One region of the Micromonospora sp. LH3U1 genome, then DNA from elsewhere that is predicted to be linked to it. Evidence: riboswitches for the same ligand, from Rfam matches in the RefSeq annotation. Region 1 holds a riboswitch; the other holds the start of a gene.
What was found. Region 1 has a riboswitch for cobalamin ahead of PCA76_RS14070 (ribonucleoside-diphosphate reductase subunit alpha). Riboswitches for the same ligand answer to the same signal wherever they lie in the genome.
Positions count from the first base shown of each region.

Region 1 (4,633 bases):
GAACCGGTGTCCCGGATGATGCACGGATCGGTGAAGTGCTCGTGCAGGTGGTCGACGAACTCGGTGACCCGGTCGGTGAGGTCCCCCGAGATCGCGACGTAGTCGAGCACCGACACGTGTTGGACCATCTCGCACAGCCCCACACCGCCGGCGTGTGGGCACACCGGGATGTCGAACTTCGCGGCGAGCAGCAGCACGGCGACGATCTCGTTGATGCTGGCCAACCTGCCGGTGTCCAACTGGCAGAAGTCGATGGCCTCGGCTTGGAACAGCTGCTTGAACATCACCCGGTTGTGGCAGTGCTCGCCGGTGGCGACGCCGATCGGAGCGATGGCACGGCGGACGGCCGCGTGGCCCAGGATGTCATCGGGGCTGGTCGGCTCCTCGATCCACAGTGGCTTGAACCGGGCGAGGGCGGTGACCCACTCGATGGCCTGGCCGACGTCCCACACCTGATTGGCGTCGATCATCAGGTTGCGATCCGGCCCGAGGATCTCCCGGGCGATCGCGCACCGGCGGATGTCGTCGTCGAGGTTGGCGCCCACCTTGAGCTTGACGTAGCCGTAGCCGGTGTCCACCGCCTCCTGGCACAGCCGGCGCAGCTTGTCGTCGCCGTAGCCGAGCCAGCCCGCCGAGGTGGTGTAGGCGGGGTAGCCGGTCCGGTCGAGCTCGGCGAGGCGGGCGGCCTTCGTGCCCTCCTTGGCCCGCAGGATGGCCAGCGCCTCGTCGCGGGTCAGCGCGTCGGACAGGTAGCGCAGGTCGGCGATGTCGACGAGTTGCTCGGGGGACATGTCGACGAGCAGCCGCCACAGCGGCTTGTCGGCGAGCCGGGCGACCAGGTCCCACGACGCGTTCAACACGGCCGCCAACGACAGGTGGACGACGCCCTTCTCCGGACCGAGCCACCGCAGTTGCGAGTCGGAGGTGAGGAGGCGGTAGACCGCGCCCATGTCCGCTGCCATCGTCGCCACGTCCAGGCCCACGAGGCGCTGCGCCTGGTGGACCGCCGCCGCCGCGACGATGTCGTTGCCTCGACCGATGGTGAAGGTCAGGCCGTGCCCCGCGAGCGGCGCACCCACGCCGTCGACGCCGTCGGTGTGCAGGACGACGTAGGCCGCCGAATAGTCGCCGTCCTTGTTCATGGCGTCTGACCCGTCAGCGGTCAGGGAGGTGGGGAAGCGGACGTCTTCGACGGTGATGGCGGTGATCTGCGGCATGCGCTCCTCGCCCGGCTAGGCTAAAGATCAGATGATCACTGGGAGTATACGGAGGGCCGCTCCGGTGCGTCAACGATGTCGATCACCGCAGGCCCAAAGACATAGGATGTTTGGTCGGTGGGTCCATCCGCCTTGCCGCCCATCGTGCCGGTTGGCGGGCCGCCGGCGGTGGGGTCGTGGGCCACGGAGGTTGGATGTTCATCCTCATTCAGTGCGCACTGACGTCGACATATGGGGCTCGGCGCGCGGCACCGGTGCCTCGATACATCAAATCTTTGTCGATTGTCGACACCCGCGTGGAGGGCCCTCTCTGGCGCCTGGCGTCGGTCGGCGTGGCGTGGTCGGCCGAGTTGGTGACGGTGCTCACCGAGCAGCCGCCGACACGCCCGAGACCGACATGTGGGGTGTGACAACGGCTGCGTCCCTATATATGGTGTCGAGCGCAGCTGGTTCGGCCGCTCATCCGGGGCGGTCGAGGCAACAGGGAACCCGGTGGAAATCCGGGACTGTCCCGCAGCGGTGAGTGGGAACGACCGCCGTCATCAGCACTGGGCCACCAATCGGCCTGGGAAGCGACGGCCAGTAGGAGACCGGCGATTCCGGTCGTGCCCGCGAGTCCGAAGACCTGCCAGCGCGCCGCACACCCGCACCCGGGTGGGCGGCGGTCCGAGGCCGCGTGGGACGGCTGACGCCACCTGACCCACGCCCGCATGGCGTGCGTCCGCCGGTGTCTGTCTTCTCGCGTCCGAGGACCATCAGGTCTCGAACTCGCGAGGAGTGAGTGGTGACAGTCACCGAGGTAGTCCCGGCCAGCGGCGACGCGACCCTGCGGCGTACGCCGATGCAGGTCCGCAAGCGCGACGGTGCCACCGAACCCGTCGACGTGAACAAGATCGTCCGAGCGGTCGAGCGGTGGGCCGACGACCTGACCGACGTCGACCCGATGCGGGTGGCCACCCGCACCATCAGCGGCCTGTACGACGGCGCGACGACGGCGGAGCTGGACCGGCTGTCCATCCAGACGGCGGCCGAGATGATCGGCGAGGAACCGCAGTACTCCCGCCTCGCCGCCCGGCTGTTGGCCGGCTACGTCGACAAGGAGGTGCGCCGGCAGGGCATCACCTCGTTCAGCGCGGCGATCCGGGTCGGCCACGCCGAGGGCCTGATCGGCGACGACACCGCCGCGTTCGTCGCCGCACACGCCGCGACCCTCGACCACGCCATCGACCGGAACGGCGACCGCCGGTTCGAGTACTTCGGCCTGCGCACGGTGTACGACCGCTACCTGCTGCGCCACCCCACCAGCCGACTCGTGTTGGAGACCCCGCAGTACTGGCTGCTGCGGGTGGCCTGCGGCCTGTCCCGCACGGCGGACGAGGCGGTGCACTTCTACCGGCTGATGTCCAGCCTGGCCTACCTGCCCAGCTCACCAACATTGTTCAACTCCGGTACCCGGCACACCCAGATGTCCTCCTGCTACCTGGTCGACTCCCCGCGCGACGAGCTGGACTCGATCTACCAGCGGTACGCCCAGGTCGCCAACCTGTCCAAGTTCGCTGGCGGCATCGGCATCGCGTACTCCCGGGTCCGGTCCCGGGGCGCGCTGATCCGCGGCACCAACGGGCAGTCCAACGGGATCGTGCCGTGGCTGCGCACGCTGGACGCGAGCGTCGCCGCGGTCAACCAGGGCGGCCGGCGCAAGGGCGCGGCGTGCGTCTACCTGGAGCCGTGGCACCCGGACATCGAGGAGTTCCTCCAGCTGCGGGACAACACCGGCGAGGACGCCCGGCGTACCCACAACCTGAACCTGGCCAACTGGGTGCCGGACGAGTTCATGCGCCGGGTCGAGGCCGACGAGATGTGGTCGCTGTTCGACCCGCACGAGGTGCCCGAGCTGCCCGACCTGTGGGGGGAGCGGTTCGACACCGCGTACCGGGAGGCCGAGACGCAGGGTCGCTACGTGCGGCAGGTCCCGGCGCGGGAGCTGTACGGGAAGATGATGCGGACCCTCGCCCAGACCGGCAACGGGTGGATGACCTTCAAGGACGCCGCCAACCGCCTGTGCAACCAGACCGCCGAACCGGGCAACGTGGTGCACCTGTCCAACCTCTGCACCGAGATCGTCGAGGTGTCCAGCGACGCCGAGACCGCCGTGTGCAACCTGGGTTCGGTGAACCTCGCCGCCCACCTCGGCGACGGCGGCATCGACTGGGAGCGGCTGCGCACCACGGTCCGTACCGCGGTGACGTTCCTCGACCGGGTCATCGACATCAACTACTACCCGACCCCGCAGGCGGCGGCGAGCAACCCCCGCTGGCGGCCGGTCGGGCTCGGGCTCATGGGCCTGCAGGACGTGTTCTTCGCGCTGCGGCTGCCGTTCGACTCCCCGGCGGCGCGGGAACTGTCCACGCGGATCAGCGAGGAGCTGTACCTGACCGCGCTGGAGACCTCCGCCGACCTGGCGCGCCGCGTCGGCGCGCACCCGGCGTACGGGCAGACCCGGGCCGCGCGGGGTCAGTTGCAACCCGACCTGTGGGGCGTCGAGGGTACGCAGACCGCGCGCTGGGCCGCCCTGCGGGAGCGGGTCGAGGCGTACGGGCTGCGTAACTCGCTGTTGGTGGCGGTCGCACCGACCGCGACCATCGCCTCGATCGCCGGGTGCTACGAGTGCATCGAGCCGCAGGTGTCCAACCTGTTCAAGCGCGAGACCCTGTCGGGGGAATTCCTCCAGGTCAACACCGCTCTGGTACGCGAGCTGAAGGCCCGTGGTCTGTGGACCGACCGGGTCCGGTCGGCGATCAAGCGGGCCGAGGGGTCGGTGCAGGACATCGCGGAACTGCCGGCCGGAGTCCGGGAGTTGTTCCGCACCGCGTGGGAGCTGCCGCAGCGGGCGCTGATCGACATGGCCGCCGCCCGCGCCCCGTTCATCGACCAGTCTCAGTCGCTGAACCTGTTCCTGGCCGCACCGACCATCGGCAAGCTCTCCTCGATGTACCTGTACGCCTGGAAGGCCGGGCTGAAATCCACCTACTACCTGCGCTCACGCCCCGCCACGCGGATCCAGCAGGCCACCGTCACGGTTGTCGCGCCGGTGGCGACCGGCGCCGAGGCGTTGGCCTGCTCGCTGGAGAACCCCGAGTCGTGCGAGGCCTGCCAGTGACCGCCACCACCACCCCCGACGCCAGCACCGCCGACACGAGGACCACGCACATGCTGCTCGATCCCGGGATGGACCTCACCCTCCGCCCGATGCGCTACCCGCACTTCTTCGACCGGTTCCGTGACGCCATCCGCAACACCTGGACGGTCGAGGAGGTCGACCTGCACGCCGACCTCGCCGACCTCGACAAGCTGTCGCCGGCCGAGCGACACCTGGTCAGCCGGCTGGTGGCGTTCTTCGCCACCGGCGACACGAT
Region 1 covers NZ_CP116936.1:3,134,158-3,138,790, forward strand. Annotated here, with positions in the region: gene PCA76_RS14065 (enolase C-terminal domain-like protein) at 1-1,217, opposite strand, end outside; cobalamin riboswitch at 1,648-1,864, shown strand; gene PCA76_RS14070 (ribonucleoside-diphosphate reductase subunit alpha) at 2,059-4,377, shown strand; gene PCA76_RS14075 (ribonucleotide-diphosphate reductase subunit beta) at 4,428-4,633, shown strand, end outside.

Region 2 (4,633 bases), 2.7 Mb from region 1:
GGGTGCTCGGGCCCCGGACCCTCGCCGACCGCAACGCGGTGGCCCGCACCGGAGCCGCCATCGACTACTCCGAACACGGAGTCCTGCACATCTCGGCCACCGCGGGTGAGGCCGCCGCGATCGGCAAGCTCGGCTTCCGACTCGAACCGCTCGCCCCACCGCCCAACGCCGAGCGCGGCGCCGGCGAGATGGGCACGTTGGCCTTCCCGCCCGCCGACTCCAACTACCACGACTACGCGGAACTGACCGCCGTCGTGAACCAGGTCGTCGCCGACCATCCGGCGATCGCCCGCAAGATCAGCATCGGTTCGTCGTACGAGGGCCGCGACCTGATGGCGGTGAAGATCTCCGACAACGTCGGCACCGACGAGAACGAGCCGGAGATCCTGTTCAACTCCCAACAGCACGCCCGTGAGCACCTGACCGTCGAGATGGCGATCTACCTGCTCAACCTGTTCACCGACAGCTACGGCTCCGACTCCCGGATCACCAACATCGTCAACGGCCGGGAGATCTGGATCGTGCCGACGGTCAACCCGGACGGCAGCGAGTACGACATCGCCACCGGGTCGTACCGGTCGTGGCGCAAGAACCGGCAGCCCAACAGCGGCTCGTCCAACGTCGGCACCGACCTGAACCGCAACTGGTCCTACAACTGGGGTTGCTGCGGCGGCTCGTCGGGCACCACCTCGTCGGAGACCTACCGTGGCCCGTCGGCGTTCTCCGCACCCGAGACGCAGGCACTGCGCAACTTCGTCAACGGCCGGGTGGTCGGTGGCGTCCAGCAGATCAAGGCCAACATCGACTTCCACACGTACTCGCAGCTGGTGCTCTGGCCGTACGGCTACACCACCGCGAACACCGCGACGGGGATGAACGCGGACCAGTACAACACCTTCGCCACCATCGGTCAGCAGATGGCGGCCACCAACAGCTACACACCGGAACAGTCCAGCGACCTCTACATCACCGACGGGGACAGCCTCGACTGGATGTGGGCCACCCACAACATCTGGGCGTACACCTTCGAGATGTATCCCGGCTCGTCCGGCGGTGGCGGCTTCTACCCGCCCGACGAGGTGATCCCCGCGCAGACCTCCCGCAACCGGGAGGCGGTGCTGCTGCTCAGCGAGTACGCCGACTGCCCGTACCGGGCCATCGGCAAGCAGGCGCAGTACTGCGGCGGCGGTGGTGGCGGCACCACGGTCTGGTCGGACACCTTCGAGACCGCCACCGGCTGGACCATCAACCCGTCCGGCACCGACACCGCCACGGCCGGGGCGTTCGAGCGGGGTGCCGCCCAGGCGACCACGTCCTCCGGCGCCAAGCAGCTCACCCCGTACGCCGGCGCCAACGACCTGGTCACCGGCCGGCTCGCCGGTTCGGCGGCGGGTGACTACGACGTCGATGGCGGCGTGACCAGCGCCCGGTCCCCGGCGGTGACCCTGCCGTCGTCCGGCACGCTGAGCCTCTCGCTGGCCTGGTACCTGGCGCACGGCTCGAACGCCTCGTCGGCGGACTACCTGCGGGTGAGCGTGGTGCACAACGGCGGCACCACGGCGCTGCTCACCCAGGCCGGTGCGGCCACCAACCGCAACGGAAGCTGGGCGGTGGCGAACCTCAACCTCACCCCGTACGCCGGCCAGTCGGTACGCATCCTCGTCGAGTCGGCCGACGCCTCCGGCGCGAGCCTGGTCGAGGCGGCTGTGGACAACGTCACCATCACCTCCTCCTGATCGGGTGGGGCCCCGTCCGCCCCCCAACGGGGCCCCACCACCCCCCTTTCGACGTTGATCTAGGGCATATCGTCGTGATCTGAGATCAACTCACGACGATATGCCCTAGATCAACAGGGGTGGTCTCGGCGGTGCGCTACCGTCTTAGCGACCAGTCCGCAGCGAAGCCGGTGCGAAACCCGGCGCTGTCCCGCAACTGTGATGCCCCACCAGACGGTGGGGACGAGCCAGGTCGCCTGCGGATCGGTCGCGATTCGCGCTCTCGAGGAAGGGCGCCTCGTGGGCGGGCGTACGAAAGTCCCTGTCGGCGAAGCACCACACTCCTCGACCGACAGGAGGCCCCGCATGTTCAGACGTACACCTCGGCTCTTCGCCGCGACCCTCGCGGTCGCCGCGCTCGCCCTCGGCGCCTGCGCCGAGAAGGCCGACGACCAGCCGAGCGCGGGCACCGCAGCCGCCGCCTACCCGGTGACGGTCGGTGCGCTCACCCTCGACAAGCGTCCCGAGAAGATCGTCGTGCTGTCGCCCACCGCCACCGAGATGCTCTTCGCGATCGGTGCTGGCCCGCAGGTGACCGCCGTCGACGACCAGTCGAACTACCCGGCCGACGTGCCCAAGTCCGACCTCTCCGCCTTCCAGCCGAACGCCGAGGCGATCGCCGGTAAGAACCCCGATCTCGTGGTGCTCTCCGACGACCGCAACAAGATCGTCGAACAGCTCGGCAAGCTGAAGATTCCGGTGTACCAGACCCCGGCGGCGACCACGCTGGAGGACTCGTACCGGCAGATCACCGAGCTGGGCACGCTGACCGGGCACGCGGACCAGGGCACCGACGTCGCCACCCGGATGAAGGACGACATCGCCAAGCTGGTCAAGGACCTGCCGCAGCGCACCGAGAAGCTCACGTACTTCCACGAGCTGGGCCCGGAGCTGTACAGCGCCACCAGCAAGACCTTCATCGGCTCGCTCTACGGCCAGATCGGCCTGACCAACATCGCCGACCCGGCCGACGCGGACGGCAAGAGCGCCGGCTACCCGCAGCTCTCCCAGGAGTTCATCGTCAAGGCCAACCCGGACTTCGTCTTCCTGGCCGACTCCAAGTGCTGCCAGCAGAACGGCGACTCGGTCAAGGCGCGCAGCGGCTGGGCCGGGCTCACCGCGGTGAAGAACAACCAGGTCGTCGCGCTGGACGACGACGTCGCCTCCCGCTGGGGTCCGCGGGTCGTGGACCTGCTCCGGGTCATCATCGACGCGGTCGCCAAGGTGCCCGCGTGACCGTCGTCCGTCGGTGACCGGGCCGCTGTCCGTGGCCCGGTCCGCCGGGCCACAGTCGGTGGCCCGGCCTGCCGGGGTACGCCTGCGCTGGCTGGTCGCCGGGCTGTTCGCGGTGCTCGTCGCGCTCGTCGCCGGGGTGTCGCTCGGCCCGGTGAGCCTGCCCCCGGGCAGCGTCGCCGCCGAGCTGCTCAACCTGATTCCGTGGGTGCACCTCGACAGCGGGCTGTCCGAGCGGGAAATCGCGATCGTCACCGAGCTGCGCCTGCCCCGGGTGGTGCTGGGCCTGCTCGTCGGCGGCCTGCTCGCCCTCGCCGGCGGCTGCTACCAGGGTGTGTTCCGCAACCCGCTGGCCGACCCGTACCTGCTCGGTGTGGCCGCCGGCGCCGGCCTCGCGGTCACCGCGGTGATCGCCCTCGGCGGCGCCGGCCGGCAGGGCTCGATCTCCGGGCTGCCGATGACCATCCCGCTGGCCGCGTTCGCCGGTTCGCTGCTCGCCGTGACGATGACCTATGTGCTCGGCGCGGCTGGCGGGCGGAACGGCTCACCGGCGATGCTGATCCTGGCCGGGGTGGCAGTCTCCGCGTTCCTCTCCGCCGGGCAGACGTACCTGCTGCAACGACACTCCGACAGCATCCAGCCGGTCTACTCCTGGCTGCTCGGCCGGCTGGCCACCGCCGGCTGGCACGACGTGCTGCTGGTGCTGCCGTACGCCGCGCTGACCACCGTGGTGGTGCTGCTGCACCGCCGCGAGCTGGACGTCCTCGCGGTCGGCGACGACGAGGCCAGGAGCCTGGGCCTGCACCCGCAGCGCACCCGGTACCTGCTGATCGCCGCCGCCTCCCTGGGCACCGCGGCGGCGGTCTCCGCGACCGGCCTGATCGGCTTCGTCGGCATCATCGTGCCGCACACCGTCCGCCTGCTCGCGGGGTCGAGTTACCGGGTGATCCTGCCGTTGTCGCTGCTGTTCGGTGGTGCGTTCCTGGCGCTGACCGACGTGGTGGCCCGCACCGCCGCCGCCCCGGCCGAGGTGCCGATCGGAGTGGTGACCGCCCTGCTGGGCGGCCCGTTCTTCGTCCTCGTGCTGCGGACCGCCCGGCGGGTGCTCACGTGAGCCCCGAGCCCGCCGCTGGTCCGTCCGATGCCGGCCGGTCAGCCGACGGCGGCGTGCCGGCGGTCGAGGTGCGGGGGCTGCACGTCAGCCTGGACGGCACACCGATCCTCACCGGCGTCGACCTCACCGTCGCGGCCGGCGAATGGGTCACCGTGATCGGCCCGAACGGCGCCGGCAAGTCGACCCTGTTGCGCGCCGTCGGCGGCCTGCTGCCCGCGCCGGGGGCGATCACCCTGTTCGGTACGCCGAGCGCCGCGCTGCGCCGCCGGGACCGCGCCCGGGTGGTGGCCACGGTGACACAGTCCCCGGTGGTGCCGCCCGGCATGTCGGTGCTGGACTACGTGCTGCTCGGCCGCACCCCGTACATCCCGACGTTGGGCCGGGAGTCGACCGCCGACGTCGACGCCGTGCACGAGGTGCTCGACCTGTTGGACCTGAGCGGCTTCCACCGCCGCGAGCTGGCCACCCTCTCCGGCGGCGAACGGCAGCGGGTGTTCCTCGCCCGGGCACT
Region 2 covers NZ_CP116936.1:406,909-411,541, forward strand. Annotated here, with positions in the region: gene PCA76_RS01890 (M14 family zinc carboxypeptidase) at 1-1,736, shown strand, start outside; cobalamin riboswitch at 1,872-1,994, shown strand; gene PCA76_RS01895 (ABC transporter substrate-binding protein) at 2,082-3,011, shown strand; gene PCA76_RS01900 (FecCD family ABC transporter permease) at 3,025-4,122, shown strand; gene PCA76_RS01905 (ABC transporter ATP-binding protein) at 4,176-4,633, shown strand, end outside.
Region 2: linked by a shared signal. The riboswitch ahead of PCA76_RS01895 (ABC transporter substrate-binding protein) and the one ahead of PCA76_RS14070 (ribonucleoside-diphosphate reductase subunit alpha) in region 1 are both predicted to bind cobalamin.